DNA from 4 places in the Bradyrhizobium sp. PUT101 genome. Region 4 is predicted to be linked to each of the others. Evidence: predicted binding sites of a transcription regulator. Region 4 holds the regulator's gene; each other region holds the start of a gene.
What was found. The regulator PhoB, encoded in region 4, activates phosphate uptake and scavenging genes when phosphate is short. The targets are predictions, from matches to a motif close to TGTCATNNANCTGTCAT.
Positions count from the first base shown of each region.

Region 1 (5,563 bases), 3.7 Mb from region 4:
CTTGGACTTGCGCTCAAATCGCTCCCGGTCGGAACCGCCTATGCGGTCTGGACCGGCATCGGCGCGGTGGGCACCGCGACGCTCGGCATCGTCCTGTTCGGCGAGCCGGCAACGGCCTTACGCCTTGCCAGCATCGCCCTGATCGTCGCCGGGATTGCCGGACTGAAGCTCGTCACTTGACGAAGATCTCGACCAGCCACCAGGTCAGCGCCGAGACGATGGCCGAGGCCGGGATCGTGATCACCCAGGCATAGACGATCGAGCTTGCGACGTTCCAGCGCACCGCCGAGACGCGGCGGGCGGCGCCGACGCCGACGATGGCACCGGTGATGGTGTGGGTGGTCGAGACGGGAACTCCGAGATAGGTCGCCATGAACAGGGTCGCGGCGCCCCCCGTTTCGGCGCAAAAGCCCTGCATAGGCGTCAATTTCGTGATGCGCAGGCCCATGGTGCGGACGATGCGCCAGCCGCCCATCAGCGTGCCAAGCGCCATCGCCGCCTGGCAGGACAGCACCACCCAGAACGGCACCGAGAACTCGCTGCCGAGATGACCCTGCGAATACAGCAGCACCGCGATGATGCCCATGGTCTTCTGCGCGTCGTTGCCGCCGTGGCCGAGCGAATAGAGCGAGGCCGAGGCGAATTGCAGGATGCGGAAGGCGCGATCGACCGCGAACGGCGTCGAGCGCACCGAGGCCCAGGACACGATGGCCACCAGCATCGTTGCGAGCAGGAAACCGACCAGCGGCGACAGCACGATTGCCAGCACCGTCTTGGACAGGCCGCTCCATACCGCGGCCGAAATCCCCGCCTTGGCCATGCCGCCGCCGACGAGGCCGCCGATCAACGCGTGCGACGACGAGGACGGGATGCCGAGCGCCCAGGTCACGAGGTTCCAGACGATCGCGCCGACCAGCGCCGCGAAGATCACCTGGGCATCGACGACCGCGGGATCGATGATGCCGGTGCCGATGGTCTGGGCGACGTGCAGTCCGAACACCATGAAGGCGATGAAATTGAAGAAGGCGGCCCAGAACACCGCGAACTGCGGCCGCAGCACGCGGGTCGAGACGATGGTCGCGATCGAATTGGCGGCGTCGTGCAGGCCGTTCAGGAAGTCGAACAGCAGCGCGACGGCGATCAAGCCGACCAGGATGGGAAGACCCAACGCGGCATCCACGGCGGCCCTGCCCTACACTTGCTCGATGACGATGCTGTTGATCTCGTTCGCGACGTCGTCGAAGCGATCGGCCACCTTCTCGAGGTGGTCGTAGATCTCGACGCCGACGATGAAGTCCATGGCATTGCCCTCGCGATGCTTGAGGAACAGCTCCTTCATGCCGATGTCGTGGAGATCGTCGACCCGGCCCTCCAGCTTGCCGAGTTCTTCGGTGATGGCGGTCAGCATGGCGACGTTCGGGCCGATCGATTGCATCAGCGGCAGCGCACGCCCGACCAGATTGGCGCATTCGATCAGGAGCCCGCCGATCTCGCGCATGGGAGGCTCGAAGGTGCGGACCTCGAACAGCATGACCGCCTTGGCCGTCTGCTGCATCTGGTCGATGGCATCGTCCAGCGACGTGATGAGGTTCTTGATGTCGCCGCGGTCGAACGGGGTGATGAAGGTGCGGCGCACCGCCGTCAGCACCTCACGGGTGATGTTGTCGGCATCGTTCTCGAACTGGTTGACGCGCTGGCAATAGACCGGCGTCTCCTCGCCCCCATTGAGCATGCCCTGAAGCGCGATCGCGCCCTGGATCACCGTCTGGGCATGCCGGTCGAACAGGTCGAAGAACCGTTCTTCCTTGGGCAGGAAAACACGAAACCATCGCATCATGGGGATAGGCTACCGGCTGGAAATGGTCACGCCCTGAGGGCTGTCATGAAACTGTCATAGACCATTTTCAATCCGCGCGCGTGTCATCTCACGCCCACGGAGCCGGGTCATCCACCGCTTTCACGCACCCATGAAATTGGTGCAATTTCAGTTGCTTAGAGCGACCGGCGGAAGTAATGCGCGATTTCGCCGATGACGCCGCGGCGGAAGGTGAGCACGCAGATCACGAAGATCGAGCCCTGGATCACCGTCACCCACTGGCCGAAACCCGCCAGATATTGCTGCATGGCGATGATGACGAAAGCGCCGACCACGGGGCCAAAGATGGTGCCGAGGCCACCGACCAGCGTCATCAGCACGACCTCGCCCGACATCGACCAGTGCACGTCGGTGAGCGAGGCGTTCTGCGCCACGAACACTTTCAGCGCACCGGCAAAGCCGGCCAGCGTGCCCGACAGGACGAAGGCCAGGAACTTGTACTGGTCGGTGCGGTAGCCGAGCGAGATCGCCCGCGGCTCGTTCTCGCGGATCGCCTTCAGGACTTCGCCGAACGGCGAGTTGATGATGCGGAAGATCAGGAGGAAGCCGGCGAGGAAGCCCGCCAGCACGACGTAATAGAGCACCGTCGGCTTGGAGAGATCGAAGACGCCGAACATGTGCCCCTGCGGGATGCCCTGGATGCCGTCTTCGCCGTGGGTGAACGGCGCCTGGAGATAGATGAAGTACAGGAGCTGCGACAGCGCCAGCGTGATCATCGAGAAGTAGATGCCCTGGCGGCGGATCGAGATGTAGCCGGTGATGATCGAGAGCACGAAGGCCGCCGCGATGCCGACGAGGATGCCGAGCTCCGGCGGCAGCGCCCACACCTTCAGTGCATGCGCGCTGCAATAGCCCGCCGTGCCCAGGAACATCGCGTGGCCGAACGACAGCAGGCCGCCGTAACCGATCAGCAGGTTGAAGGCGCAGGCGAGCAGCGCAAAGCACAGCGCCTGCATCACGAAGAACGGGTAGACTCCCGTGAATGGCACAGCCGCCAGCAGCAGCGCCATCAGCACGAACACGATCATCTCGTCGCGCACCGCGCGAGGGGTCACCGGCAGCGTGTCGTCCGTCAGGGTTGTCATCTCAGGCCGCCCTTCCCGTCAATCCCGTTGGCTTCACCAAGAGCACCAGCACCATCAGCACGAACACGACGGTGTTGGAGGCCTCGGGGTAGAAATACTTGGTCAGGCCCTCGATCACGCCGAGCGCGAAGCCGGTGATGATGGAGCCCATGATCGATCCCATGCCGCCGATCACGACCACCGCGAACACCACGATGATGAGGTCGGCGCCCATCAGCGGCCGCACCTGGTTGATCGGCGCCGAGAGCACGCCGGCGAGCGCGGCAAGGCCGACGCCGAGACCGTAGGTCAGCGTGATCATGCGCGGCACGTTGATGCCGAACGCGCGCACCAGCGTCGGATTCTCAGTGGCTGCGCGCAGGTAGGCGCCCAGCTGCGTCTTCTCGATCAGGAACCAGGTCGCCAGGCACACGACCAGCGAGAACACGACGACCCAGCCGCGATAGACGGGTAAGAACATGAAGCCGAGATTCATGCCGCCCCTGAGCTGGTCCGGAATCGCGTAAGGCAGGCCGGAGGAGCCGAAATAGTTCTGGAACACGCCCTGGACGATCAGCGCGATGCCGAAGGTCAGCAGCAGGCCGTAGAGGTGATCGAGCCCCGTCAGCCATTGCAGCATGGTCCGTTCCAGGATCATGCCGAAGATACCGACGATGATGGGCGCCAGCAGCAACGCCCACCAGTAGCTGATCCCGCCGAGGTTCAACAGGAAGTAGGCGACGAAGGCGCCCATCATGTAGAGCGCGCCATGGGCGAAATTGATGATGTTGAGCATGCCGAAGATCACGGCAAGCCCGAGACTGAGCAGCGCGTAGAACGAGCCGTTGATCAGTCCCACCAGTAGCTGAGCGTATAGAGCCTGCATCGATCCCGCACCCGGTCCCTTCGGCGTTCCCTGAAAGTCGCCCGCAGGCCTCAAGGCCTGCGGGCCGTTATCTTACTTCTTCAACAGCGCGCACTTGCTCTCGGACAGCGGCGTGAAAGCCTGGTCGCCCGGCACCGTGCCCACAAGCTTGTAGAAGTCCCATGGCCCCTTCGACTCCGAGGGCTTCTTCACCTCGAACAGATAGGCGTTGTGGATGGTGCGGCCGTTGGGCTGGATCTCGCCCTTGCCGAACAGATCGTCCTCGGTGGGCATCGACTTCATCTTCTCGACGACCTTGACGCCGTCATGCGGATTGCCGCCGAGCGCTTCGAGGGCCTTGAGATAGTGGCGCACGCCGGCATAGACCCCGGCCTGCACCATCGTCGGTGGTGCATTGTTCTTCATCTTCTCGGCGAAGCGCTTGGAGAACGCCCGGGTCTTGTCGTTCATGTCCCAGTAGAACGTCTCGGTGAAATTGAGCCCCTGCGCCGTCTCGAGGCCGATCGCCTTGACGTCGGTGAGGAAGAGCAAGAGGGCTGCGAGCTTCTGGCCGCCCTTGACGATGCCGAACTCGGCCGCCTGCTTGATCGTGTTGGTGGTGTCGCCGCCGGCATTGGCGAGACCGATGATCTTGGCCTTGGAGGCCTGCGCCTGGAGCAGGAAGGACGAGAAGTCCGGCGTGTTGAGCGGATGCTTGACGCCGCCGATCACCTTGCCGCCGTTGGCGGTGATGACCGCCGTGGTGTCGCGCTCGAGCGCCGCACCAAAAGCGTAGTCCGCGGTCAGGAAGAACCAGGTGTCACCACCGGCCTTCACCAGCGCCTGGCCGGTGGTGTGGGCCAGCATGTAGGTGTCGTAGGTCCAGTGCACGGTGTTGGGCGAGCACTGCGCGTTGCTGAGGTCGGAGGTCGCCGCACCCGAATTGATGTAGACGCCGTTCTTTTCCTTGATCACGTTGTTGACGGCGAGCGCCACGCCCGAGTTCGGCACGTCGACGATGACGTCGACCTTGTCGACGTCGAACCACTGCCGCGCGATCGCGGTGCCGATATCGGGCTTGTTCTGGTGATCGCCGGAGATGACGTCGATCTTCCAGCCCTTCGCGGCGAGGCCGGAATCCTCGACGGCCATTTGCGCGGCGAGCGTCGAGCCGGGGCCGCCGAGGTCGGCGTAGAGCCCGGACTGATCGGACAGCGCGCCGATCTTGACCGTCTTGTCCTGCGCCAACGCGACGCCTGTTGCGGCGAAGGTAAGCGCGGTGGTCAGCAGCAATGACGCAATCGACCTGGTCTTCATGCAACTTTCCTTTTTGAATTTTCTCGTTGGCAGTTCTTCAACTCGAGCACGATCTCTTCGGACGACCGCTACACACTTTGCGCTGACGCGGCCCTCCGGGTCCCGATCATGCTCTAGACACCCAAATAGGTGTGCAGCTTGTCCATGTTGGCGGCGAGCTCCGAGTTGGAGAATCCGTCAATGATCTTGCCGTGCTCGACCACGTAGTAGCGGTCGGCGACGGTGGATGCGAAGCGGAAATTCTGCTCGACCAGGAGGATCGTAAAGCCCTCCTTCTTGAGTCGCGCAATGGTGTGACCGATCTGCTGGATGATGACGGGCGCGAGGCCCTCGGTCGGCTCGTCCAGCATCAGGAAGCTCGCGCCGGTTCGCAGGATGCGCGCGATCGCGAGCATCTGCTGCTCGCCGCCCGACAGCTTGGTGCCCTGGCTGTTCAGCCGC
Region 1 covers NZ_CP197207.1:124,071-129,633, reverse strand. The annotation lists gene sugE (quaternary ammonium compound efflux SMR transporter SugE) at 1-180, shown strand, start outside; gene ACSHT2_RS00560 (anion permease) at 173-1,180, opposite strand; gene ACSHT2_RS00555 (DUF47 domain-containing protein) at 1,193-1,837, opposite strand; gene ACSHT2_RS00550 (branched-chain amino acid ABC transporter permease) at 1,993-2,961, opposite strand; gene ACSHT2_RS00545 (branched-chain amino acid ABC transporter permease) at 2,963-3,826, opposite strand; gene ACSHT2_RS00540 (ABC transporter substrate-binding protein) at 3,899-5,122, opposite strand; gene ACSHT2_RS00535 (ABC transporter ATP-binding protein) at 5,236-5,563, opposite strand, start outside.
Region 1: the regulator PhoB is predicted to act here: its motif matches at 1,879-1,895, upstream of ACSHT2_RS00555 (DUF47 domain-containing protein).

Region 2 (5,563 bases), 1.2 Mb from region 4:
CTTCGCGGGTTGACGCGCAGCCTGAACGCGAAGAACCGACTTTTAAACCACATTCTTGGCATCGCGGCGTTTGTCGCACTTTCTCGCGGCGTTCCGAACATCAAAACCTCTGCGTCCTCCGGGGCAAGGGTTCGGCTCTTCATCCGCATTCTCATCTCGAGCCAGGCCGTTGCATACCGGCCGAGCGCATCGCCGAAATTGTGCTCGAGCGCTGACCGCGGCAGGTCCCAAGGTGCGCCATCAGATCACGCCGGAGCCGATGCGCCACCTGATCGGGGCCGTGCTGCCGAAGCGGACGCTCGAGCGCATCATCGCCAAGCGGCTCGGGTTGCTGCCGCGTGTTGATCGATGCTGCGCTGCAACTTGCAGCGGAGGGAATCGAGATCTCCGTCCGTGAGGCTGCGTGCCGGGCAGCAGTGTCGCCGGGAGCGCAATTCCGGCACTTCCCGAAACCGCGACGTCCTGATGGTGGCCGTGGCAGAGGAGGCGCAGCGGCGCTTTCGTGCCAAGATCGAGACGGCGCTGGGCTCGGTGCCGGCCGCCGACCCGCTGGCCGGCTTTCACGCGTTCCGCCTCGCTCATCTGTGCTGGGCCAGGCGCAACCCCGCGCATTTCCAGATCATCTCCACCGGGCGCCATTTCGCCCATGGCAGCTCGCCGGAGCTGACGCGCGACCACGGCCGAGCCGATCGCGCTGACCGAGCGGATGCTGACCGACGCGGCAGAGCAGGGGCTGCTGCGGTCGGCCGACCGCAAGCGCATCGAGATCGCCGGCCGCGCCCTGGTCTACGGTTTCGCTCGGATGAATCTCGACGGCCACTTTCCACGTTGGCGCGTGGAGCAGCGTGAAGTCGAGCGGGTGGCGGAAGAGGGCTCGACCTGTTCATCGCGGGCGTTGCAAAGCCGTAGCAGCTTCGCCGCTCGCTAACATTAAGCGAAGGTCGGGCCGCCCCGCGCGTTGCCTGTCCTTGACCATTCCGTTACAGTTTTATGACACGGTGCAGGCTTCCGGCTGCGCCGGACGCCCTGACCGGCCGGTCAGAGGTGTCACAGGGCCGGACTTGAAGTTCAGCGTATTTTCGATGGCGTCCGCGCCCAATCCAGGTCCTTCTGCCGCGACCGCCGTGCTGGCGAGCGTCGCCGCGCTCGGCATCTGGCGCCTGCTCGCGGTTGCAGCGCCGCATTTCGCTGCGCTCGCGCTGATGTACAAGACCGAGACCGATTTCGGCTCGCGCCTGTCCTTTGCGCTCGCCTGGGGCATCCTGAACTTCTTCTGGATCACGCTGCTGCGGCGGCCGGCGCTCTCGGGTGCACTGTCGCTGACCATGGTCGTCGTGCTGGTGCTGCTGTCGCAGCTCAAGCACGCGGTCGTGCAGATGACGGTCAACTTCATCGACCTGATGATGATCGACCGCGACACCGTCGCGTTCCTGTTCACCATCTTCCCGAACTTGCGCTGGTCGGTGATTCTGGCCGGCCTGGTCACGCTCCCGTTGATGTATTCGCTGTGGTGGCTCGACCCGTTCCGCGTCCGCCGCCTGCCGGCGCTGGCCTGCAAGCTCGCCTGCCTCGCCGGGCTTGTCGGTTATTCGCTCTACCATCCGGATGAAGCCTGGCGCAGCTATTACGACGACGGCTATCTCTCGAAATTCTTCCGCTCGGGCGTCAGCGCGGTGTCGGATCTCGCGCAGTACGGCCTCATGGAGGCGGCCGCTTCGACCAATGAACGGCTCAACATACCTCTGGTCGATGCCTGCCATCCGGCCGGCCGCCGGCCGAATATCATCATGATCCATGATGAATCGAGCTTCGACATCCGCGCGGCGCAGGGCATCAAGGTGCCGCAGGGCTATGGCAGCCACTTCAACTCCTGGGACGGCAAGCAGCGCACGTTCCTGGCCGAGAGCAATGGCGGACCGAGCTGGTTCACCGAATACAACGTGCTCGCGGGGCTCTCCTCGCGCTCGTTCGGACGCTTCGCCTATTTCGTGACGCGCATTGCCTCGAGCCGGGTTGAGCGCGGCCTGCCGCTGGCGCTGCGCCGCTGCGGCTACGAGACGCTGTCGCTCTATCCCGCCAATGGCGGCTTCATGGGCGCGCGCAGCTTCCAGATGACGACCGGCATCGAGCGCTTTCTCGATTCGAAAGACCTCGGCGCGAAGGATGTCGAACCCGACAGCTTCTTCTACGACAAGGCGCTCCAGCTGATGGGCCAGCAGCCGCCGAACAAGCCGCTGTTCACCTTCATCTATCTCGGCGCCAATCATTTCCCCTGGGAGACGCGCTTCCGCCCCGACCTGCTGCCGACCTGGCGCGCGCCGGGCAATGCGCCGTCGATCGACGAATATCTGCGCCGACAGGCCATGAGCGCCGAGCAGTACAAGGCCTTCGTCGCCGGGCTGAAGAAGAAATTTCCGGGCGAGCCCTTCCTGATCGTGCGCTACGGCGATCACCAGCCGGAATTCGCACCGCAGATCCTCGAGCCCGGGCTCGACGAGGGCGCTCTCGGCAAGAAGCTGGACAATTACGATCCGCGTCTCTACGCGACCTATTATGCGATCGACGCCGTCAATTTCGAGCCGCTGAAGAGCGCGGCCGTGATGGACACGATCGACGGCCCCTATCTGCCGCTGGTGATCCAGGAAGCCGCCGGCATCCCGCTCGACCCGTCTTTCGCCGAGCAGAAGGAGATCATGCTCCGCTGCAAGGGCATCTTCTACGGCTGCAAGGAGGGCGCCGAGGCGCGGCGGCTGAACCGGCTGCTGATCGACGCGGGGATGATCAGGGGACTGTAGCCGTCCTTATTGCCCCCCAATCTTCTCCCACAGCCACTTCGCCACCGCATCCGGCGACGAATTCGCGTCGTTGCCGCTGGCGCGCAAATTCGCTTCGCGCATGGTGGCGATGTCGATCTTGCCGAGCAGCGGCCGCAGCGCCGCCTGCAACCGCTCGTCGCGGGCGCGTTTCGGCGCGAGCAGGAGGATGGCGTCGTAGGGCGGAATGGCGTGCCTGATATCGTCGAGTGCGACGAGATCGTACTTCGCGATCAGGCCGTCACTGGTGTAGCCGGCGATCACGTCGACCTCGCCGCTGGCGGCGGCCGCATACATGAAATCCGGCTGCATCTGGCGTTGGGCGCGGAACGAAAGGCCGTAGGCCTTCTGCAGGGCCGCCCATTCGGGCCGCGAGAAGAATTCGTAGTCGCCGGCAATCGACATCGTCGATGCGTGTGCGGCGAGATCGGTGATGGTGCGGATGCCGAGCGCCTCGGCGTGCTTCCTCGGCATCACCAGCGCATAGGCGTTCTCGAAGCCGAGGTCGCCGAGCAGGGTGATGTTGTCCTTGGCGAGCGCCGCTTTGAGCTCCGCGAGCAGCTCGGTGCGCGGCTTGATATCGCCGCGATGCAGCTGGTTGGCCCAAAGCGTGCCGGAATAGTCGACGTAGAGGTCGATGTCGCCGGCCTTCAGCGCCCCGAAGATCACGCTCGAACCGAGGCCCGAGCGCGCCGTCGCGGACAGGCCGGCGGCCTGGAGACGGTCCCTGAGCAGCGCCGATAGCACATATTGCTCGGCAAATGTCTTGGCGCCGACGACGTAGCCCTGCGAGGAGCGCCCCATCGTCGGCACCAGCGTTGCGGCAACGAGGGCCGCGATCCCGGCGCAGCCGAGCGCTGCGCGCAGACGGCTGCGACGACGCAGACCGTTCTCGATCAGGCCAAGCAGTTGATCGACAGCGAGCGCGAGCAGGGCAGAGGCCAGGCAGCCGAACAGCACGAACACCCAGTTCTGGGTCTGGAGCCCGGCAAAGATGTAATTGCCGAGGCTGGTCTGCCCGATCGGGGTCGACAGCGTCGCGGTGCCGATCACCCAGACCGTGGCGGTGCGGATGCCCGCCATCATCACCGGCAGCGCCAGCGGCAGCTCGACCATGAGAAGCGATTGGCGCCCGGTCATGCCGACGCCCTTGGCCGCTTCGATCAGCGCGGGATCGATGCCATTGAGCCCGGTGATGCCGTTGCGCAGCACCGGCAGCATCGAATACAGCGCCAGCGCCAGCATCGCCGGCAGGAAGCCGAACGCGGAGAAGGAAACGCCGAACCAGGCCAGCGCGACCGAGGCCGCCGCAAGCAGCAGCGGATAGAACAGCGCAAGCAGCGCCAGTCCAGGCACGGTCTGAACGATGCTGGCGAACGCGAGCAGAATGCCGCGCGGCGCCGGGCGATTGCGCGTGAGGATGGCCAGCGGCAGGCTGACGGCGAGACCGAGCGCCAGTGCGGCAAGGCTCACCCGCACATGGTTGCCGAGATAATCGGGCAGATGAGCCAGCGCCTCGCCCCAGCGTGGATCGGCGAGCAGGCTCATGCCGCACCGCTCTGCGGCAACAGCGCGTTCAGCCGCTCGGCCTGGCGCCGCGGCGTGCGCAGCAGCTCCAGCACGTAGGCGTCGCCGCTCTTGGCGAGCTCATTGGGCGTGCCCTGCGCGAGCAGCTGTCCGCCGCGCATCACTGCGATGCGGTCGGCGAGCAAGATAGCCTCCGTCATGTCGTGGGTGATCATCACGCTGGTCAGGCCGAGCTTGCGATGCAGCGAACGATAGTCGTCGCCGAGCGCATCGCGGGTGAGGGGGTCGAGCGCGCCGAACGGCTCGTCCATCAGCACGATGCGAGGCCTTGCCGCAAGCGCCCGCGCGACGCCGACGCGCTGGCGCTGCCCGCCGGAGAGCGCTTCCGGCAGACGGTCGCGATGCGCGGCACGGTCGAGCTGCACCAGCTCGAGCAGCTCGTCGACACGCGCCGCGATATCCGCCGCCGACACACCCAGCAGCCTCGGTGTGATCCCGATATTGTCAGCGACGCTCAAATGCGGGAACAGCCCGCCGCTCTGAAAGACGTAGCCGATCCGCCGCCGCAGCGCGACCGGATCGACATTTCTCACGTCCTCGCCCTCCACGGTGATGGTGCCGCCGTCGGCCTCGGTCAGCCGGTTGGCGAGCCGCAGCAGCGTCGTCTTGCCCGAGCCCGAGCCACCGACGATGGCCACAAACTCGCCCTCGGCGATCTCGAGCGATACATCGTTCAGAGCCTTGAGGGAGCCGAAGCTCTTTGTGGCGTGTGCATAGCCAATCATGGGACTGGACGGCATCAGACGTGCGCTCGGCTCGGTTGCCTCTGAGGGTGGGCGGGGTGACGGGCCCCATGCGTAGCACGCTTGGCGCCTTGATTGAACTTGGCCGCGCGAGCGGCTAAGGCATCGGCCTGAATTCGGAGGAAGCACATGACGACGCCCACGGCGGTGGCGCTGGAAGATGCCAAGGTCGCGTTCCGCCTCGGGGACGGGCGGGTCTATACGGCAGTCGAGAAGGCTCATCTCACGGTCGCCCAGGGCGAGTTCGTCGCCATCGTCGGCCCGACCGGCTGTGGGAAATCGACGCTGCTCAACGTTGCGGCCGGGCTGCTCAAGCCCGCCGCCGGCAGCGTCCGGATTTTCGACCGGCCGTTGACGGGGCTGAACCGGGATGCCGGCTACCTGTTCCAGGCCGACGCGCTGTTCCCCTGGAAGACCGCG
Region 2 covers NZ_CP197207.1:2,620,150-2,625,712, reverse strand. The annotation lists partial or broken gene ACSHT2_RS12955 (hypothetical protein) at 174-397, shown strand; gene ACSHT2_RS12950 (hypothetical protein) at 707-928, shown strand; gene ACSHT2_RS12945 (LTA synthase family protein) at 1,083-2,795, shown strand; gene ACSHT2_RS12940 (ABC transporter permease/substrate-binding protein) at 2,802-4,361, opposite strand; gene ACSHT2_RS12935 (ATP-binding cassette domain-containing protein) at 4,358-5,140, opposite strand; gene ACSHT2_RS12930 (ABC transporter ATP-binding protein) at 5,273-5,563, shown strand, end outside.
Region 2: the regulator PhoB is predicted to act here: its motif matches at 980-996, upstream of ACSHT2_RS12945 (LTA synthase family protein).

Region 3 (5,563 bases), 1.6 Mb from region 4:
CCGGAACCATTGTGCGGCAGAGTCGGTGGAGAAATGGATTCCGGGCTCTCGCTTCGCGAGCCCCGGAATGACGGCTAAGCCACCAGCTCGGCAAACAAGTCGGCGTCGACATTGCCGCCGGAGAGCACGATGACGACGTTCTTCCCGGCAACGTCGAGACGGCCCGCGAGAAGCGCGGCGAGGCCGACGGCGCCTCCGGGCTCCACCACGAGCTTGAGCTCGCGATAGGCGAACGCAACGGCCGCGCCGACTTCCTTGTCCGACGCAGTGACGCCGCGCGCGAGCAGCTTGCTGTTGATCGCAAAGGTCATCTCCCCGGGCATCAAGGCCATCAGCGCATCGCAGATGGTGCGGCCCGCGGGTGCATGCGGCTCGCGGTGGCCGGCGGTGAGCGAAATGCCGTGATCGTCGAATGCCTCCGGCTCGGCCACCACGATCTCGGCGAGCGGATAGCGCGCCTTGACCGCCGTCGCGACGCCCGCGATCAGGCCGCCGCCCGAGGCCGGCGCCACCACGATATCGGGGGCGAGACCGAGCGCCGCCATGTCCTCCGCGATCTCGCGGCCGGCGGTGCCCTGCCCCGCGATCACGAAGGGATCGTCATAGGGCTTGACCAGCGTCGCGCCGCGCTTCTCGGCGATGCCGCGTGAGATCGCCTCGCGGTCGTCGCGGTCGCGGTCGTACAGCACGACCTCGGCGCCGTAGGATTTGGTGCGCTCGCGCTTCGACAGCGGCGCATCCGCCGGCATCACGATGGTTGCCTGCATGTCGAGGATTTTTGCCGCGGCCGCCACGCCCTGGGCGTGGTTGCCCGAGGAGAACGCAACCACGCCGCCGGCGCGCTTGTCCTGCGGGATCGAGAACACCTTGTTGAAGGCGCCGCGGAACTTGAACGAGCCGGTGCGCTGGAGCATCTCCGGCTTCAAGAACACTTTCGCGCCGACGCGCTCGTTGAGCACAGGGAAGGACAACAGCGGGGTGCGGATGGCGAAGGGTGCGATCACGCGCGCGGCGGCATCGATGTCGGCAGGGCCGACCGGGAGGAGCTGTTCGGTCATGGCGGGATGTTATCGCGGCCGATGAGGCCCCTGCAAGACACCTCCGCGCGAGGCTTCTCCCGATCAGGCCACGAAGCGCGGCTGTTCCGCCCCGGGCAGCACCGCGCCAACCGCCCTGATGCTGTCGATAAAGACCCGGGCCGAGGCTTCCCAGGTGTAGTTGGCGGCGAACACGACGCAGTCCTGCCGACAGACGTCGAGCGCGGCGAAGCAGGCACTGCCCAGATCGTGATCGAGCGCGCCGACCGGCGCATCGCCGATCACGTCGCGGGGCCCCTTCACCGGGAAGGCCGCTACCGGCAGCCCGCTGGCGAGCGCCTCCAGCAGGACGAGGCCGAAAGTGTCGGTCTTGCTGGGGAACACGAACACGTCGGCGGCTGCGTAGATGTCCGCCAGCGCCTCGCCGTGCTTCTCGCCGAGGAAGATCGCATCGGGATATGCCTCTTCCAGCGAGGCACGTGCCGGGCCGTCACCGACGATGACCTTGGTGCCGGGCAGATCGAGGTCGAGGAAAGCCTCGAGATTCTTCTCCACCGCGATCCGGCCCACCGACAGGAACACCGGTGCCGGCAGGCAGAGATCGATGGCACGGGGATGGAACAGGCTGGTATCGACCCCGCGCGGCCACAGCATGACATTGTCGAAACCGCGGTCGGTCAGCTCGCCGGCCAGCGCCGGGGTTGCCGCCATCACGGCACGGCTGGGCGCATGGAAACGGCGCAGCGCGTGCCAGATCAGCGAGCCCGGCACCGGCACGCGGGCGCGGACATATTCGGGGAAACGGGTGTGGAAGCTGGTCGTGAACGGCAGCTTGCGCTGGCGGCAATAGCGGCGGACCATCAGTCCGATCGGCCCTTCCGTCGCGATGTGGATGCTGTCCGGGCGCGCTTCCTCGATCAGCCTTGCGATCCGGCCCGGACGCGGCATGGCCAGCCGCACGTCGCGATAGCTCGGCATCGCGAAGGTGCGGAACGATTGCGGCGTCAGGAACGCGAATTCGACGTCGAGCCCTTTGGCGGCGTCGGCAAGCTTGGTCAGCGTCCGAACCACACCGTTGACTTGCGGGTGCCAGGCGTCGGTCGCGACCAGGATGCGCATCATGCGGCTCTTGTCATGCAGCTCTTGCCGCGACCTGCGGGACGGCTGCCGGCTTTTGCAAATGATCCGCCCAGGTGATGATCTCGAAATGGCCGTCGTCATGCTCGACCAGGGCCGTGCAGCTCTCGACCCAGTCGCCGCAATTCATGTAGCGGATGCCGGCCTCGTCGCGGATCACGGCGTAGTGGATGTGGCCGCAGATCACGCCGTCGGCATCGTAGCGCCGCGCCTCGGCGGCGAGCGCCTGCTCGAACGCGCCGATATAGTTGACGGCGTTCTTGACCTTCTGCTTGGCCCATTGCGACAGCGACCAATAGGGCACGCCGAACAGGCGGCGGAAGAAGTTGACGAGGCGATTCATCTGGATCGCGAAGTCGTAGGCCTTGTCGCCGAGATGGGCGAGCCAGCGCGCGTTCTGCACCACGAGATCGAAGATGTCGCCGTGGATGACGAGATAGCGCTTGCCGTCGGTGCCGGTGTGAACCATGTTCTCGACGACGTCGATGCCGCCGAAATGCGTGCCGTAATAGTTGCGCAGGAACTCGTCGTGATTGCCGGGGATGTAGATAATCTTGGCGCCCTTGCGCGCCTTGCGCAAAAGCTTCTGGACGAGGTCGTTATGCGATTGCGGCCAATGCCAGCTCGATTTCAGCGCCCAGCCGTCGACGATGTCACCGACGAGATAGATCGTGTCGGCATCGTGATAGCGCAGGAAGTCGAGCAGGAGATCGGCTTGAGAACCGCGAGCTCCGAGATGAACGTCGGAGATGAACAAGGTGCGAAAGCGCCGCTCCGGGCTCTCGTCACTCACAGCGTAACTTCCCATGCGCCAGCCTGTAACAATGTCCCGTGACAGGGGGATGACCGATTGAACCTTGAGGCACCTCAGATACGAATCAAACTTCGCCTCGCCCTCCCCGCGAATATCAGTCGCATGCGACAATCAGGCGACATGGCGCCGCAGGAGGCGCAAAGGCGGATCGCCTTGTCCCTCCGGGAGTTGTGCGCTCCCTCCCCCGCGTGCGGGGGAGGGTTGGGGAGAGGGTGTTTCACAGGTGGGATTCCCCAAGAGGAGAAAGCCCTCACCCGTCGCGCGGGACGATGCTTCGCATCGCCCGGACGCGCCGACCTCTCCCGCAAGCGCTTGCGGGAGAGGTGAACGAGCCCCGCGTCAGTAGAACCTGTGGAAATGATGGATCGGCCCATGGCCGTGGCCGACGCTGAAGCGGTCGGCGGCGGCGATCGCGGCGCTGATCCAGGCCTTGGCGTTGCGCACGGCGTTTTCCAGGCTCTCGCCCCTGGCCAGCCCCGCCGCGATCGCCGAGGACAGCGAGCAGCCGGTGCCATGGGTGTTGCGGGTGGCGATGCGCGGCGCGGCGAGCGTGATCGTGCTGTCCGCATCGACCAGATAGTCGATGCTCTCCGCGCCCTCGCCATGCCCGCCCTTGACCAGGACGGCGCGGCAGCCGAGCGCCAGCAGGCGGCGTCCCTGGCTTTCGATCTCGGCCTCGCTTGCCGCGACCGGCTCGTCGAGCAGAGCGGCGGCCTCCGGCAGGTTGGGCGTGATCACGGCGGCCAGCGGTATCAGCCTGGTGCGCAGGGCGTCGACGGCTTCGGCGGCCAGCAGGCGGTCGCCGGAGGTCGCGACCATGACGGGATCGAGCACGACGTGCCGGGGCGCCCAGCGCGACAGCGCGGCCGCGATGGCATCGATGCTGGCGACCTGGGCCACCATGCCGATCTTCACCGCGCCAATTTCGAGATCGGAGAACACCGCGTCGATCTGCGCGGCGACGAACTCGGCGGGCACCGCATGAATGCCGGTGACGCCGCGCGTGTTCTGAGCCGTCAGCGCCGTGATCACGGAGGCGCCGTAGACGCCGAGCGCGGCAAAGGTCTTCAGGTCCGCCTGGATGCCAGCGCCGCCGCTCGAATCGGAGCCGGCGATGGTGAGTGCGACCGGGGTCGTCATGACGATTTTCCGCGTTTTCGAGCCATGACCCGTCTTAGCAAGCTCGCGCCGAATCCAGCAAGTTCGCTTGCTAAATCCGGCCGGTTTTGGCCTATTAGCCGGAAGAATACGCTTTCGGAGTGCCCGCGATGGTTCCTTTCTTCGTTCAGATCAAATGCAAGCTCGGCCAGTCCTATACGGTGGCCAATGCGCTTGCCGAAGCCGAGATCGCCTCCGAGATCTACTCCACGGCCGGCCAATACGACCTCCTGGTGAAGTTCTACGTCGACAAGGACACCGACATCGGCCACTTCGTGAACGAGAAGGTGCAGGTGCTGCCGGGCATCCAGGACACCCTCACCATCATCACCTTCAAGGCATTCGGCACCGGCTAGACCTGCAACACCAACGTTGGGTTGGTTGCATCGATGCAAGCCGAGGATGTCACCTCTCCCGAAGGAGAGGTGAACCTCCGCCATCCGATTGAGTTGTACTAGCTCCCCTGCTTGCGCTTCGGCGGCGTCGGCCCCTCCACCGGCGGCAGCGATTTGAGGTACTCCGCCATCGCCGCCAGATCCTCGTCCGGCAATTGCGAGGTGTTCCTGATCACGCGCGTCATCGCGCCGCCGACACTGTCGCCATCCGGCAATTCACCCGTCTTGAGGAAATAGGCGAGATCCTTCGCGCTCCACTCGCCAAGGCGCTTCTGGGTGATGTTCGGAACCCATCCCTCGCCTTCCGGATTGGGACCGCCGGCAAATCGCTGGCTGGCGATGATGCCGCCCAGCGCATTGCGCGGGCTGTGGCATTCGGCGCAATGGCCAAAGCTGTTGACGAGATAGGCGCCGCGATTCCATTGCGGCGACTTGCTGCCGTCGGCAACGAAGGGCTTGCCGTCCATGAACAGGAACTTCCAGATCCCGACGTTGCGGCGAATGTTGAAGGGAAAGCCGACGTCGTGGTCGCGCACCTTGCCCGCAACGGCCGGCAGCGTCTTCAGATACGCAAAGAGATCGAGCACGTCCTCGCGCCTGGCGTGCTGATACGAGGTGTAGGGAAACGCCGGAAAGTAATGCTGCCCGGCCGGCGAGACCCCGTGCATCATCGCGTTGACGAAATCGGCCTCGGTCCATTTGCCGATGCCGTCATTCGGATCCGGCGAGATGTTCGGTGCGTAGAACGTTCCGAACGGCGACTTGATCGCGACACCGCCACCAAGCCTGAGACGATCGGGCTGATTGGGAACGGCATGGCAGGACGCGCAGCCGCCGGCGTTGAACATCACCTCGCCATTGGCGAGATCGGGCACATGGGCCGGCGCCTTGCCCGCGGACGCCACCACCGGCGCGCTGATCCACCAATAGACGCCGGCAGCAGAGACCGCAGCGAGCAGCACCACCAGAATTGTTCGTTGCAACATGCGGACCCATTCACTCGTTGCGGCGAACTTATGACC
Region 3 covers NZ_CP197207.1:2,193,764-2,199,326, forward strand. The annotation lists gene ACSHT2_RS10750 (threonine/serine dehydratase) at 75-1,058, opposite strand; gene ACSHT2_RS10755 (glycosyltransferase family 4 protein) at 1,122-2,156, opposite strand; gene ACSHT2_RS10760 (UDP-2,3-diacylglucosamine diphosphatase) at 2,170-2,982, opposite strand; gene thiD (bifunctional hydroxymethylpyrimidine kinase/phosphomethylpyrimidine kinase) at 3,328-4,128, opposite strand; gene ACSHT2_RS10770 (Lrp/AsnC ligand binding domain-containing protein) at 4,257-4,502, shown strand; gene ACSHT2_RS10775 (c-type cytochrome) at 4,601-5,527, opposite strand.
Region 3: the regulator PhoB is predicted to act here: its motif matches at 3,006-3,022, upstream of ACSHT2_RS10760 (UDP-2,3-diacylglucosamine diphosphatase).

Region 4 (5,563 bases):
CCGCGTCCGCGTCGAGGGCCGCTCGAAGATCATCGCCAGCGTCTTGCCTTCAAGCGGCCTGACAGGCTGGTGCGCCTTCTGCTTCGCCTTCATGGCCGACGAGGCGGCGAGCATGCTCTTGAGCTCCGACAGCGGCAGCTCGTTGATGTCCAAAAAGTGCTTTGGAGTCTTATTGGGCGTCTTGCTCATCAGCTTGCCGCCCGCTTGGTCTGGCTGGAAGAGATTGCGGTGCAGGCGCGTTCGAGCCGCCCGACGCTGTCTTCGATCTCCGCCTCGGTAACGATCAAGGGTGGCAGGAAGCGCACGACATTGTCGCCGGCTCCGACGGTGAGCAATTTTTCGGTACGCAGCGCCGCGACGAGATCGCCCGAGGGCACCACGGCCTTGATGCCGATCAGGAGGCCTTCGCCGCGCACCTCGCTGACGACTTCGGGATGGCGATCGATCACGGAGGCGAGCTTCTGCTTCAGCAGCAGCGACATTTTCTGCACGTGACCGAAGAAGCCGGGTTTGAGCATGACGTCGAGAACGGCGTTCGCAGCCGAGATCGCGAGCGGATTGCCGCCGAAGGTCGAACCGTGCGAGCCCGGCCCCATGCCGCGCGCAGCGTCGGCGGTGGCGAGCACCGCGCCGATCGGGAAACCGCCGCCGAGCGCCTTCGCCAGCGACATCACGTCGGGCACGACGCCGGTGCGCTTGTAGGCAAAGAGTTCGCCGGTCCGGCCCATGCCAGTCTGCACCTCGTCGAAGGCGAGCAATAGGCCGTGCTCGTTGCAGAGCTCGCGCAGCGCCTTCAGGAAGGCGGGAGGCGCAGAACGAACGCCACCCTCGCCCTGGATCGGCTCGATGAGAATGCCGGCGGTGTGCGGGCCGATCGCCTTCTTGACGGCTTCGAGGTCGCCATGCGGTACCTGGTCGAAGCCGTCCATCGGTGGACCGAAGCCCTCGAGATATTTTGCAGAACCGGTGGCAGCCAGCGTCGCCAGCGTGCGGCCATGGAAGGCGCCCTCGAAGGTGATGATGCGATAGCGCTCAGGATGCCCCTTGGAGAAGTGATGGTGGCGCACCAGCTTGATCACGCCTTCCAGCGCCTCGGCGCCGGAATTGCAGAAGAACACGAAGTCCGCAAAACTTTCGTTGCACAGACGCGCCGCGAGCTTCTCGCCGTCCGGGCTCTGGAACAGGTTCGACATGTGCCAGAGCTTCGTCGCCTGCTCCTGCAACGCCTTGACCAGAGTGGGATGCGCATGGCCGAGCGCATTCACCGCCACGCCGGAGGTGAAATCGAGATAGCGATCCCCATTGGTCGCGATCAGCCAGCAGCCTTCGCCGCGCTCGAAACCGAGGTCGGCCCTGGCGAAAACGGGGAGCAAATGCGGCGCGGCGCTGTTAGTCATGACGTCACTTGAATGTTGCGGACGGTGTGACGCGTGCATTGCGCAACGCACCATTGACCGGCCCGGAAAACGAAACGTGCCGCCTTTTAAGGGCGGCACGTGGGGCTATCTTATGCCTGACAAGACGGGTGTCAATGCCGCCTGGAAAGCCTCGCGAAACGCTGAATCCGTAGTCTTGCGGTGCCGATTTTGCGGGATTTTCACCACGGAACATGTGGACGCGAGTCGGCGGACTCTTGCGCGGGAGTCACGCCATATTGTAGCGTTTGGACTGTCAGATACGACATCTCGTGCAGCAGTTCTGATCCTCTAAGTCCTCATGTACCGGCGTAAACGTTCGGGCGTCTTGAGCGCGCCCGGCGAGCCTTAGGGGATTCTGGCGGCACGGGTTTTTCAAGGCTTAGGCAATCGCTGCGAAGGCCCCAGGATGGCAGGCGCGCAGCGAGGGAAAGGGTGCAATGACGGTTTTGACCTGGTCCGATGATCGCGTCGAGCAGCTGAAAAAGCTTTGGGAGGCCGGACTTTCGGCCAGCCAGATCGCGGCGGAGCTCGGCAATGTGACCCGCAATGCCGTGATCGGCAAAGTGCACCGGCTCGGCTTGTCCGGCCGCGCCAAGAGCCCTTCATCGGCAGCGCCCCGGCCGCGCAAGGCCCGGCCTGCGCAGCACATGATGCGGGTGACCCGCCCCGTCGCCCGCGGCAACACCGCGCTGGCGCAGGCCTTCGAGGTCGAGGTGGAGGCCGAGCCCGTCACCTACGACAACGTGGTGCCGATGAGCCAGCGGCTGTCGCTGCTGGAATTGAACGAGGCAACCTGCCACTGGCCGGTCGGCGATCCCTCCAGCCCGGATTTCTTCTTCTGCGGCGGCAAGGCGCTCTCGGGCCTGCCCTACTGCGCGCAGCATTCGCGCGTGGCGTATCAGCCCGCAGCGGATCGGCGGCGCGCACCGGCGAAGCCGGGCACGCGGTGAGCTTATAGATCTGGCTGATTGCAGCCGTCACATGATGACGGCTCGACTTACTCGGTGTCATCCCCGCGGAGGCGGGGATCCATAACCACAGGGCGCAGTGATTGCGCGAGATGGCTACTGCGAGTCTTCGCCAAACCACGTCCTGTGGTTTTGGATCCCGGGCTCGCACTACGCGCGCCCCGGGATGACGGCCAAGATTGTTGCCGCGGCTCGCTAATTCGACATTCACAAAACTCAGGTCTGCTCCGCCTTCGCGAACCGATCGTCCAGCGCATAGCCGGCGCCACGGACGGTGCGGATCGGATCCTGCTCGCGGCCGAGATTGAGCAGCTTGCGCAGGCGGCCGATGTGGACGTCGACAGTGCGCTCGTCGATGTAGATGTCGCGGCCCCAGACGCTGTCGAGCAGCTGCTCGCGCGAGAACACGCGGCCGGGATGCTCCAGGAAGAACTCCAGCAGACGATATTCGGTCGGGCCGAGATCGATCGGCCGGCCCGAGCGCGCCACGCGGCGCTTGTCGCGGTCGAGCTCGATGTCGCCATAGGCGAGCACGGTGGCGAGCCGCTCGGGGCTGGCGCGCCTGAGCAGACCCTTCACGCGCGCCAGCAGCTCCGGCACCGAGAACGGCTTGACGATGTAATCGTCGGCACCGGTCGCAAGTCCCCGCACCCGCTCGCTCTCCTCGCCGCGCGCGGTAAGCATGATGATCGGCAGCTGCTTGGTTTCGGGACGGGTGCGCAGCCGCCGGCACAGCTCGATGCCCGACAGGCCCGGCAGCATCCAGTCGAGCACGATCAGATCGGGAATGTGCTCCTTGAGGCGGGTGTCGGCGTCGTCGCCGCGCATAACCGTCTCGACGTCATAGCCGTCGCCTTCGAGGTTGTAGCGGAGAAGCTCGGTGAGAGCTTCCTCGTCCTCAACCACCATAATGCGTGCGCCCATGTTGTCGTCGCTCCTTAGGTATTCGGCACCGTCGTGGCGAAGGTCGTCATGTCGCCCTTCGGCCGCTTGTCGGTGATCGCCTGGCCCTCGATCATGTAGAACACGGTCTCGGCGATGTTGGTGGCGTGGTCACCGATCCGCTCGATGTTCTTGGCACAGAACATCAAATGGATGCAGAAAGAGATGTTGCGCGGATCCTCCATCATGTAGGTGAGGAGTTCGCGGAACAGCGAGGTGCAGATGGCGTCGACTTCCTCGTCGCCTTTCCACACCGCCATCGCCGCCGGCAGATCGTGCGCGGCATAGGCGTCCAGCACCGACTTGACCTGCTGCTGCACGAGGTCGGTCATGTGCTCCAGCCCGCGGAACAGTTTGAGCGGGTGGAAGTCGGTCTCCAGCGCCGCGACGCGCTTGCCCATGTTCTTGGCGAGATCGCCGATGCGCTCGAGATCGGTCGCGACGCGCATGGCGCCGACGATCTCGCGCAGATCGACCGCCATCGGCTGGCGGCGGGCGATGGTGAGCACGGCGCGCTCCTCGATGCGCTTCTGCAGCATATCGAGCTCGGCGTCGGTGGTGACGACGCGCTGACCGAGCGTGACGTCGCGGCGGATCAGCGCGTCGACGGAATCGACGATCATGCGCTCGGCAATGCCGCCCATCTCAGCGACCAGGCGGGTGAGCTCCTGCAGGTCGGTGTCGAAAGCCTTTGCGGTATGTTCAGAACCCATGTTCCGTCTCCTCAGCCGAACCGGCCGGTGATGTAATCCTGCGTGCGCCGGTCGGTCGGCGACGTGAAGATCTTGCTGGTGTCGTCGAACTCGATCAGCTCGCCGAGATACATGAAGGCGGTCTTGTCGGAGACGCGGGCCGCCTGCTGCATGTTGTGGGTGACGATCGCGATCGTGTAGTTCTCGGACAATTCCTGGATCAGCTCCTCGACCTTGGCGGTCGAGATCGGGTCGAGCGCCGAGCAGGGCTCGTCGAACAGGATCACCTCGGGCCGCACCGCGACGGTACGGGCAATGCAGAGGCGCTGCTGCTGGCCGCCGGAGAGCGACAGGCCGGAGGCGTTGAGCTTGTCCTTGACCTCGTTCCACAGCGCGCCGCCGCGCAGGGCCTTCTCCACGCGATCGTCCATCTCCGATTTCGAGATCTTCTCGTAGAGGCGGATCCCGAAGGCGATGTTCTCGTAGATCGTCATCGGGAACGGGGTCGGCTTCTGGAACACCATGCCGACCCGGGCGCGCAGCAGATTGAGGTCGAGCTTGGGGTCGAGCATGTTGGTGTGGTCGAGCATGAGCTGGCCGGTGGCGCGCTGGCCCGGGTAGAGGTCGTACATCCGGTTGAAGATACGCAGCAGGGTCGACTTGCCGCAGCCGGACGGGCCGATGAAGGCCGTGACGCGATTGGTGCCGAGCGCCAGATTGATGTTCTTCAGCGCATGGTGCTCACCGTAGTAGAAGTTGAGGTTGCGCGCCGTGACCTTGGCAGGCGCCTCGGGCAGCGGATGCGAGCCGGGGTGAACGGTCGGCGCGCTTACGGAAACAGACATTTCACTCATTTTGCGGTCCTCTCGGCACCAAGGATGCGGGCGCCAATGTTCAGGGCAAGCACAGTCAGGGTGATCAGCAGCGCACCGCTCCAGGCGAGTTGCTTCCAGTAGGCGTAGGGGCTCTGCACGAAGTTGTTGATGGTCACCGGCAGGTTGGCCATCGTCTTGTCCAGGCCGAGGCTGAAGAATTGGTTCGACAGCGCCGTAAACAGCAGCGGCGCGGTCTCGCCCGCGACGCGAGCCGTGGCCAGCAGCACGCCGGTGATGAGGCCCGAGCGCGCCGCACGGTAGGCGATCCGCTTGATCACCAGCGAACGCGGCAGCCCGAGCGCGGAGGCCGCCTCACGCAGCGGGTTCGGCACCAGCAGCAGCATGTCCTCCGTGGTGCGCACCACGACCGGGATCACGATCACGGCGAGCGCCAGCGCGCCAGCGATTGCCGAGAAGCCTCGCATCGGCACCACGACCGCACCGTAGATGAACAGGCCGATGATGATCGAGGGCGCCGAGAGCAGGATGTCGTTGATGAAACGGATGACCGAGGTCAGCCTGTCGTTGCGTCCGTATTCGGCAAGATAGGTGCCGGCGAACATGCCGAGCGGCGCGCCGATGCCGACGCCGATCACGGTCATGATCAGCGAGCCGACGATGGCGTTGCGCAGGCCGCCCTCGGTCGATCCGGGCGGCGGCGTGTCTGC
Region 4 covers NZ_CP197207.1:3,817,642-3,823,204, forward strand. The annotation lists gene argF (ornithine carbamoyltransferase) at 1-189, opposite strand, end outside; gene ACSHT2_RS18665 (aspartate aminotransferase family protein) at 189-1,397, opposite strand; gene ACSHT2_RS18670 (GcrA family cell cycle regulator) at 1,856-2,368, shown strand; gene phoB (phosphate regulon transcriptional regulator PhoB) at 2,603-3,310, opposite strand; gene phoU (phosphate signaling complex protein PhoU) at 3,325-4,041, opposite strand; gene pstB (phosphate ABC transporter ATP-binding protein PstB) at 4,053-4,874, opposite strand; gene pstA (phosphate ABC transporter permease PstA) at 4,871-5,563, opposite strand, start outside.